Regions from separate parts of the Spartinivicinus marinus genome, predicted to be linked through region 1. Evidence: predicted binding sites of a transcription regulator. Region 1 holds the regulator's gene; the other holds the start of a gene.
What was found. Region 1 encodes sigma-54, which starts transcription at its own class of promoters, with help from an activator protein. Its sites were predicted from a motif close to TGGCACNNNNNTTGCTNT; they were not measured.
Positions count from the first base shown of each region.

Region 1 (5,244 bases):
ACGCCTTATATGCAGGCAAGCGAATGAATCGAAGCAGTATTATTAGCTTAATTGCTATTCTAGTAATTGCCTACTGCGGTTATCTTGCGTTTGGCACATCCTCAACACCAGTGCCCAGTTCAAATGAACCTTTAGCAGATAACCTTGAGCAAGCACCAGACTACTACTTAATAAACCCTCGTGTTACTCAATTTACTTTAGAGGGTAATAAAGATTACTTACTCATTGCAGATAAGATCAGTCATTACCCTCATAATGACGTGTCTTTGTTAGCACAACCCAATATTGACTTATACAAGGCAAATAGTAGCGATCAATGGAAAACCACGGCTAGACATGGGCGGTTATTACCTGGTGGCGATATCCTTGAGCTATCTGACCAGGTCAGAGTCAAAGAGCTTAAGTCCAATGGTGAACTTGGCACTTTACTAAAAACCGACTTTTTAACCCTTTATGCCGAGGAAGAAGTCGCCGATACTCAGCACCCAGTTGTGATAACATCCCCCAATGGCTCTATCACCCAAGGGGTTGGCATGCGGGCATTTTTAGCAAAAGATAGAATTCAACTGTTTTCTAATGTCAGGGGACACTATGAAGTTAATCAGTAATTTGATTGTAGGGATTATTGCTATCTCAGCTGCAGGGCTTAGCCTGTTAAGCTGGGCACTTCCCAATGACAAAGACAAGCCCATCAATATTAAAGCCAAAAGTGCTGATATTGATGATAAGTCTGGTGTATACATTTACACCGGCAATGTCATTATTACCCAAGGTACAATTCAAATAAGAGGTGATAAAGTCACTCTTTATTCAGACAGTAATGGCATTAACAAAATTGTTGCAGTAGGTCGTCCTGCTCACTACCGGGAAAAGCCAGCAGAAAACAAAGAACTCATTAAAGCTTATGGCCGCACGATCAAATACTACGCTACCAATGAAAAAGTAGAAGTAATCACTAATGCCAAACTATTCCAAGAAGGAAATACCTTTACTGGCAGCCAAATAGACTACTTTGCCAAAACCCAGAAAGTGAATGCCAAAGGCGGTAAAACCAATGAAAGCCGCGTTGAAATGGTACTGCAACCCCGTAGCAAAAAGAAACAATAGTCGTATATGAGTATATTGAAAGCTGAGCACCTTGCCAAAAGTTATAAAGGCCGTGCTGTTGTAAAAGATGTATCCTTGCAAATTAAAAGTGGTCAGGTAGTTGGCCTACTAGGCCCTAATGGTGCGGGAAAAACCACATGCTTCTACATGATAGTTGGTTTAGTCCAATCAGATCATGGCAGCGTCTGGATTGATGAACAAGATATCACTCACTTCCCCATGCATGGACGAGCCCAAGCAGGTATTGGCTACTTACCACAAGAAGCCTCTGTTTTTCGTAAGTTAACTGTTACTGAAAACATACTGGCTATCTTAGAAACCCGTAAAGAGCTCAATCGGAAGCAACGCCAAGAAAAACTTAACTCACTACTTGAAGAGTTCAATATCACCCATATAAAAGACAGTAAGGGTATGAGTTTATCTGGTGGAGAGCGCCGCCGGGTAGAAATTGCCAGAGCCTTAGCAACTGAGCCTTCTTTCATCCTACTTGATGAGCCTTTTGCTGGGGTTGACCCAATTTCGGTGAAAGACATTAAAGATATTGTCTGGCACCTGAAAGACCGTGGTATTGGTGTACTGATTACTGATCACCATGTTCGAGAAACACTTGATATTTGCGAGAATGCATACATAGTTAGTGAGGGACACATTATCGCAGAGGGTGATGCCCAAACGGTAATGACCAACCAACAAGTCAAAGAAGTGTACCTCGGACACGACTTTAAAATATAAGACAACTGGCAAGGATACTCATATAATTTTGAGTAGTTCAGTTAAAAAGCCAGTACAAGAAACAACAATAGCAATACTGTAAACAACTGAAATAAACACACAATTGAAATCAATAAATCAATAATAGGTGCAATGGAAACATTCAGTCGCTTGTTCAGCAGCAACTCAGGTAACCGCTTTTGAATTCACTTCCATTGTTGTTGACTTTGCCAAATCAAAACAGGCACGATTGCACTATAAGGTAATTGTTTAGCAATGAAGCCATCCCTGGTTTTGAAAATTGGCCAGCAGCTGACGATGACACCGCAGCTGCAGCAAGCCATAAAATTACTCCAACTATCCACATTGGATTTACAGCAAGAAGTTCAACAGGCGCTTGAATCCAACCCAATGCTTGAGCTGACTGATGAGTCTGATAACAACTCATCAACAAACAGTGATGACAACGATCCTCAGCAGCTCAACAGTTCGGGCCTAAATGGTTCGGACTCCACCAAAAGCCAAGACGACAGCAGTACATCAGAAAGCAGTCATGATGGCTCAGAAGAAACCAGCTGGTCAGAAGAAATTCCCAATGATCTTCCCGTTGATAGCGCCTGGGATGATATCTACCAGACATCTTCAGCCCCTATCAGCTCAGCTCCAGCAGATGATGACGAGTATGACTTCAGCAACCGCAATGGCACCACTGAATCCTTACATAGTCATTTGGATTGGCAGCTTAATTTAACCCCCATGTCAGATAATGACCGTTTGGTAGCAATTGCTATCATTGATGCAATCAATAATGATGGTTATCTCAGTTGTAGCACTGAAGAGATTTGGGAAGGCTTAGATCCAGAATTAGAAATGTCCCTAGAGGAAGTGGAGATAGTCTTAAGGCGCCTCCAACACTTTGATCCCGTTGGTGTTGCTGCAAGAAGCTTGCAGGAATGCTTACAGATTCAGCTATCACACTTACCTGAAGATACTCCTTTTCTTGATAACGCCAGATTGATTGTAGCCAAATACTTAGGTTTGTTGGGTCATCATGACTACAATCAGCTTATGCGTCGTACTAAGCTTAAAGAAGAAGAACTAGCCGAAAGCATTAAATTGATTCAAGCTCTTAACCCAAAACCTGGAGCCGATATCCAGTCATCCGAAACAGAATATGTGATTCCTGATGTATTTGTCAGAAAGCATAATGACCGCTGGTTGGTAGAGCTCAACGCCGAAGCGACGCCGAAGCTGCGCATTAATAACAACTATGCATCACTGGTTAAGCGAGCTGATAGCAGTTCAGATAACACTTACCTGAAAAACCACTTGCAAGAAGCCCGTTGGTTTTTAAAAAGCTTACAAAGCCGCAATGAAACGCTAATGAAAGTTGCGACTCGCATTGTTGAGCATCAGCGAGGTTTTTTAGAGTATGGCGAAGAGGCAATGAAGCCACTAGTCCTTCACGATATCGCTGAAGCAGTCGGTATGCATGAATCTACTATCTCCCGGGTGACTACCCAAAAATTCATGCATACACCACGAGGTATCTTTGAGCTGAAATATTTTTTCTCGAGCCATGTTAGTACTTCATCAGGAGGGGAGTGCTCATCTACGGCTATCCGAGCTATTATTAAAAAATTAGTATCAGTGGAGAACCCTAAAAAACCATTAAGTGACAGCAAAATTGCAAGCTTACTGGAAGAGCAAGGCATCAAAGTGGCAAGACGAACAATTGCCAAGTATCGTGAGTCTCTATCCATCCCGCCTTCTAATGAACGAAAGCGGCTGGTATAAAGTAGATGCATGTGTAAAGGTATAAACAGATTAGCGCTTAACTATGCGTTATATTGACTAGCAACAAGCAATACCAAATCTGCTGGCATTACACTCAGTTCAGTAATGAAGCAGTTGACAATCAGCCTTACAATTCAGTAAAGCTGGTTAACAACCATTAAGTCCTATTAGGAGGTCGTTGCATGCAAGTTAACATCAGTGGTCATCATGTAGAAGTGACTGATGCGTTGCGCCAATATGTCATCAAAAAACTCGATCGCATTGAAAACCATTTTGATAGCATTACTAACGTGCAAATCACCCTAAGTGTTGAGAAACTCCGTCAAAAAGCAGAAGCCAACTTGCACGTAAGGGGTGCTGATATTGCCGCCACAGCAGAATCTGAAGATATGTATGCAGCAATTGACTTACTTAGTGATAAACTAGCCCGACAGCTAAGCAAGCACAAAGAGAAAACCCTGGATCGACTTCAGGGAGCCAGTATTCGTTAAAGTAGTTTATTTATTTAAAAAGCATGAAAATAGAACAATTCCTTCTCCCACAATGCACCCTTACCGGGGTGCAAGGGGGGAGTAAAAAACGTGTTTTACAGCTTATTGCCAACCTATTAGCCGAGTATTCCAGTAATATTGATGCTAACGAGCTATTTGATAACTTAATCAATCGGGAACGGTTAGGTAGCACAGGCTTTGGGAATGGGATTGCCATTCCCCATTGTCGCCTTGAAAGCTGCCACAAACCATTTGCCTGCCTGCTTAAACTGGAAGAAGGCATCGACTTTGATGCAATAGACGGGCACCCTGTGGACGTTATTTTTGCTCTGGTTGTTCCTGCCGAAGCCACTAACGAGCACCTCGCCATCTTACAAGAACTTGCCACTCGATTTGAAAACTCAAGCTACCGCAATAACTTGCGCCAAGCAGACACTAATCCAGACTTATTTGATATAGCAATCCAAAGCGTTCCTACTGCATAAATTTATCGTCGCCAGCCTTTAATAATTAAGTTCGTGTGCAAGAGAGCTTTCTTATGATATTCGCTTAAATAGCTTCTCTGGCGGCTATTATTTAATTAACTGCCGTATATCATTTAAACTCTGTTATAGTAAGAATTTACAAAACACTCTGCGTATATATGAAGTTAATAATAATCAGTGGCCGTTCAGGCTCAGGTAAAAGTACAGGCTTACATGTACTGGAAGACCAAGGCTATTATTGTATTGATAATATGCCTGCTGGCTTACTTCCTGCTTTTGTTGATGAAATGGAAAAAGAGCCACTTTATGATAAGGCTGCTATTAGTATTGACGCACGAAATTTTTCTCAGGATTTAAGACGCTTTCCATCCATCATGAATGCGCTGAGAGAGCAAAAAATCGAAGCTGAAATCATTTACCTTGATGCAGAACATGCCACTCTACTCAAACGCTTCAGCGAAACTCGACGTAAACACCCACTATCCAGCCAACAATGCTCACTAGATGAAGCGATAAAAAAAGAAAAAGAAGTGCTAGAGCCCATTGCTCGACTGGCCGATCTAACCATCGACACTAGCCAACTTTCTCTTCATGAGTTACGGGACACCATAAGTAAACGCGTTGCTCGCAAGCAACATAGCAGCATGGCACTG
Region 1 covers NZ_JAPJZK010000001.1:1,230,547-1,235,790, forward strand. The annotation lists gene OQE68_RS05790 (KdsC family phosphatase) at 1-27, shown strand, start outside; gene lptC (LPS export ABC transporter periplasmic protein LptC) at 24-608, shown strand; gene lptA (lipopolysaccharide transport periplasmic protein LptA) at 592-1,107, shown strand; gene lptB (LPS export ABC transporter ATP-binding protein) at 1,114-1,839, shown strand; gene OQE68_RS05810 (RNA polymerase factor sigma-54) at 2,095-3,615, shown strand; gene hpf (ribosome hibernation-promoting factor, HPF/YfiA family) at 3,798-4,106, shown strand; gene ptsN (PTS IIA-like nitrogen regulatory protein PtsN) at 4,130-4,591, shown strand; gene rapZ (RNase adapter RapZ) at 4,750-5,244, shown strand, end outside.

Region 2 (5,244 bases), 5.0 Mb from region 1:
AACGGGCAAATAAAATACCTTCCTGACTAACATCTAAATCCGTCAGCCGCCCTACTCCAAAACCATTTTGGGTTAAACTATCAACCGCAAATGGGCTCCCAAATTGGGTAGAATTTGCAATATCAATAACAAAATTAGAACTGGTTGGCGGCTCAGGTAATGGCAATACATCACCACCAGCCGAAATATTAACGGGCTGCAGTGCATTAATAGGATCTCCATTCGTATCAAGCGGGACCCAGTTAGTAATGACAATGGGATTGGTAGTGACTAAACCACCCTCCCGATCAAATTGCACCGAAAACCTTGATCGTGTTGCCGCACCTCCTGGCACAATAGGGTCACCCACATCTTGACCATCAATCAATATATACATACTCCAGTCACTGACATTAGGCGTTGATGTCATCTCAGGTTCTTTCACAAAATACGAAGTCAGGTTATGAGGATTACCTAAGCTGTCGAATATTTGTACTTGAGTAGCGTGATTATAGGTTGACTGATCATTGGGATTAAAATCATTTTCAACAAAAGGCGAATAAGTCAATGGCAAGTTAAAAATATTAGAAATGGTTGCGGGTAATGTGGGTGCCGCTATTTGAACATTTTCCTCTAATTGAAAGGATAATTCACCGCCCACGGTGACAGTATTTCCATCCGTCACATTGACAGCTGCCCCCGCGTTGGTAAAGCTGGTGGTGGTCGCCCCCTGAACAGGAATTCCCGCGCCTACCCCAGTATTATTAATAGCAATTCGAATATCATCCCCAGTATTATTAAATATTCGAATTTCATTGGGTGCTGCTGCATCAATCGCTGCACTCACTCCCGTTAAGTTAGAAATAGCTGTAGCCAGTTCATTAACATTATTCACCGTGGTTAAACTCACTGCCTGACCATTGATACTAAGTGATGATCCTGCTACAGCAGCCCCCCCTAACGGCAAAGTGGTCACATCGACTTTTGCTCTGGCATTTGCACTAGCACTGATTATCCCATTATTAGAGCCTAATTGTGCAATCTCAGCGGCAATCGCCCCAGCAGATAAATTCGCTACACTTGGCACCGCTAAAGTCGCCAAAGTAGTTGCCGGGGTTTGCGACACATTTTGTAAAAGAAAACTACCTGCCGTATAGCCGTTATTAATACCTGCTTGGGCATTGGCAATAAGCACAGCATTGGCCTGTGAGGAACTGCCTCGCGTGGCTAATACTGTTTCTCTCGAATCAACATTAAAACTAATGTCAACATTACTGGTTAACCGCGGGTCTTGAAATTGTTCACCGACTTGTAAATCTGACAACACCCCAGGCACAATGGCTCCAGTTGCATCAGCAATAAATCCTTGTAAAAAATCACCCGTATTGGTTACGATCTGCCCATCTCTATTAACGCCAAAAATGCCTTGTCGTGTGTAATTGACACCATCAGACGCCCGCGTAATAAAAAAACCAGTGCCATTGATTGATAAGTCTAAGTTACGCTCAGTAGGTTTAAGGTTACCCTGGCTAAACTGCTGTGCAACCGCTTGTACAATAACACCATTGCCCGCTTGACTGGCACTACCACCAAACGAACGTGAAAATAAATCATGAAACTCAGCCCTTGAGTTTTTAAAACCAATTGTACTCCCATTTGCTATGTTATTGCCTATTGCATCCAAATCAATCGTGGCTGCTTTTAAACCGCTTAAGCCAGTATTAAATCCCATACGACTATCCTCTCAGCATAACTGACTGCTACAGGTATGATCTCAAATGAGATACTTCCCTGAAATAGATACTACACTTGCTGTACTACATTGATTGCTATACCGTACACTGCGGGTATATTCATGAAGCTCTGGTTTTTACCTAATAAATGAGGACACCTCTAATAATTGTTATTGAATCCGTTTCACTTCATTGAGTCTCACCTCTCCTTGTACTCCTTCAACATTTAATAGCACATTATTTAAGCCACCCAAGGTAACACTATTAACATTCGCTCCTAACAAGGTATTTAGTGGCACTTGTTTTCCATCAATCTGGGTATACGCTTTAAAGCGGTATTTTCCTGCAGGCTGAGCTTGGTTATTATTATCTTTTCCATCCCAGCTAATATCTAGCTCACCTGCCAGCTGCTTACCTAAATTCATTTGTTTTATGGGCTGATTACTACTACTGCTGTATATTTCAACGAATAAATTATTAATCGGTTGTGGTATATCAATCACCCCAACTACTTTTCCTCCCGCTTCCAAATCACTGAAGGAGGTGGGTACCAATACTTTTCGTCCCACTAATGCTGAGGCCTGCAATGCCTGGCTGGAGTTAAATGCACTCGCCATTGACTCAACGGTTTGATTCAGATTTGTTATCCCTTCAACCGAACTGAATTGAGCCAGTTGGGCAACAAACTCTTCATTTTTTTGTGGATTCAATGGATCCTGATGCTTCATTTGGGTAATCATCAACTCTAAAAACTGATTCTTACCTAACTCCGTATTGGCATCATTTTGCTTCGGTTGCTGCAGTTTATATTTTTCTATAACTGCATTAGTCGCATTAGTGTTACTATTATTTGTTATTGGCGTGCTCATTGGAACACCTCACAGAACCTTCAATCAACAAAAGTACAATGCATACCAGCAATTGACTATTGCTACCCTTACTGCCCTAATGTCAGCACTTTCTGTAGCATTGTTTTTGCCGTATTCATAATTTCCACATTCGTTTGAAATGAGCGAGAGGCTGAAATCATATCGGTCATTTGCTCTACCACATTAATATTTGGGTAAAAAACATATCCTTCATTATTTGCCATCGGGTGATCCGGTTCATAACGCCTTTGTAAAGGCGCTTTACTTTCCACAATGGCTTTTACCATAACCCCTTTTTCAGGTTGCGGTTGTTGTTCATGCAAAAACTGATTAAAAGAGAGATCCTGTTGTGCTGGACTGATAGCAGTAAATACGGGGTACCGAGCGCGATAGGTTTTATCAATACTACTGCTCGCTGTTTCAGCATTAGCAATATTGCTAGCCACTGTATTCAGTCGAACCGACTGGGCCGACATCCCCGACCCAGAAATATTAAACACATTGACTAAAGCCATTGTTATTGCCCCTTAATTGCTTTGATTAAACCTTTAAACTTGCTGTTTAAAAACTCAAAGCTACTTTGATAATCCATTGCATTCCGAGCATAAATGGCATACTCCTGTTGGGTATCAACTGTATTACCATCAATGGCAGGCTGAATTGGAATACGATATAACAAATCTGCATCCTGTTTCTGCGATAAGCCGACTAAATGGTCTTGATGCGTTTGCTGCAACGGCAATTTATTGCCAGATTGTTGTGCCTCATTAACCCGATTCAATACCTGTTTAAAATCAATATCACGGGCTTTAAAACCAGGGGTATCGCTATTAACTAAATTATCAGCCAATAACTCTGCCCGCTTTCCTCTTAATAATAATGCTTGAGGATGAATCCCTAATGCCTGATCAAAATTAATAGCCATTTGCTCAATTACCACTTGCTAGATAGGAGGCAGTCATTGTTATTGACAATTTCAGAGCAATGCCTATGCCAGAAATAAATAATAATAAATACAACAACTTAGATAACAATGCCAGGAGGCAATCCGGCAATCTCGTGCCACACTACATTAGCCTGAATTATTCGGGTTAGCCCTATTGGTAACCTGAGCATGAACCAAAAGAAAAAGCTGTAGCACTAAATGGACAACAACAGTAGCAGACCACTACTGTTGTTTACGAAATAGAGTGATTACTGTTTTACTGTTTTAAGAGGAAGTTATCGCTTAATGATGAAAACCGTGGTTGTCATCCGATGAACGCATTGCTGATTCCAGATCACTTAAACAATCGACGACTTTAACACTGGCAGATTCCATTGACTCTAAATGTTTTAACACTTCTCTATGCTTACCTGCTAATTGTGCCTCAATTGCCTGAATACCACTGACATGCAACATCTTATGTGGTTCTTCCAAGTGACGATAAGCCATTAAGTTTTGATAATGCTTACCCTCACCATGATAATACCAATCACCCAGCCGACAATGGGCATGGTCAGGTATTGCCCCTTCCTGCACAGGCAACTGATGAATTAAATGACGATAAATAGATACTTTCCATGCAACATGATCTAGCTTCATGGTTTGAACAAAACTGGTGTTGGCTGATTCCTCGATAATACCTTGCATTTGCCGGGACATATTCAACACTTCATTCACAGTATTACCTATGTCAGCGGTTTCCTGGTTCACTGCTGTTGTCGCTTCTACCATTTTTTGAATTTGAGATGTGCTAACTTGAGTACCTTGCACCACTGTATCCACTAATGTGGAAATTTCATCGCTCGCTTCTCCTGCCTTTTGAGCTAAGTTACGGACCTCATCTGCCACCACCGCAAATCCCCTACCGGTTTCCCCAGCACGGGCAGCCTCGATGGCAGCATTTAACGCCAACAAGTTGGTTTGCTCAGAAATATCACGGATGACGCCAACAAACTGGGTGATTTGTGAGGCGACTTTTTCTAGATTCTGGACACTGTCAGCACTGTCGGTTGCAACTTCACTAATACCATTGACACGATTACTTAATGCCTCGAGTAATTTACCTGTATTGATAAATAATTCATCTGCATCCATTAGGTTGCCTTTTTCACCCTGTAACTGCTGTGCAGCACTGGCTAGCCCTTCTCGAATGTTTTGAATCATTTGCTCGCCATAGAAAAAGGTATTAATTAATTGCTTAAGATTTTCTGCACCACCTTTCGCTTCCCTTATTAAATCATCTTTACCATGCTCAGCCTCGTAAACGTTTTTTTCCAACTCAGCAACCTTATCTCGTAGCTGTTTATTTTCTTGCTCCAAATTAAAACACTGCTGCTTATATTTATTAGATCCAAACATAACAGAGCCTTTGTTTAAAACTGAAATAATCTAAAGAGACTGAAACCTTTCTTAATAGTGAAGCATAGAAGGTAATTGTCGCTTTTGTTAACTATTTATGGCTATTAAATTATGGCGATTAAATTTCTTAAGCTAATCAGCTTCCACCTAAAGAAATACCTATCCTGCTCACTTCTGCTGTTTACACTCTTTCATCAATCAATCTGGACGTATTATCAACGGGTAGCGATGACTGCTGAAAGCGTTGCAATAATTGCTGTTGTTGTTCAGTAATAGCAATATTATTGTTAGGTCTATCTGCTGGTATTAGGGCCTGACT
Region 2 covers NZ_JAPJZK010000001.1:6,211,982-6,217,225, forward strand. The annotation lists gene OQE68_RS27310 (flagellar hook-basal body complex protein) at 1-1,711, opposite strand, end outside; gene OQE68_RS27315 (flagellar hook assembly protein FlgD) at 1,883-2,581, opposite strand; gene flgC (flagellar basal body rod protein FlgC) at 2,650-3,096, opposite strand; gene flgB (flagellar basal body rod protein FlgB) at 3,099-3,506, opposite strand; gene OQE68_RS31140 (CZB domain-containing protein) at 3,810-4,214, opposite strand; partial or broken gene OQE68_RS30690 (methyl-accepting chemotaxis protein) at 4,194-4,925, opposite strand; gene OQE68_RS27340 (hypothetical protein) at 5,107-5,244, opposite strand, start outside.
Region 2: the regulator sigma-54 is predicted to act here: its motif matches at 3,560-3,577, upstream of flgB (flagellar basal body rod protein FlgB).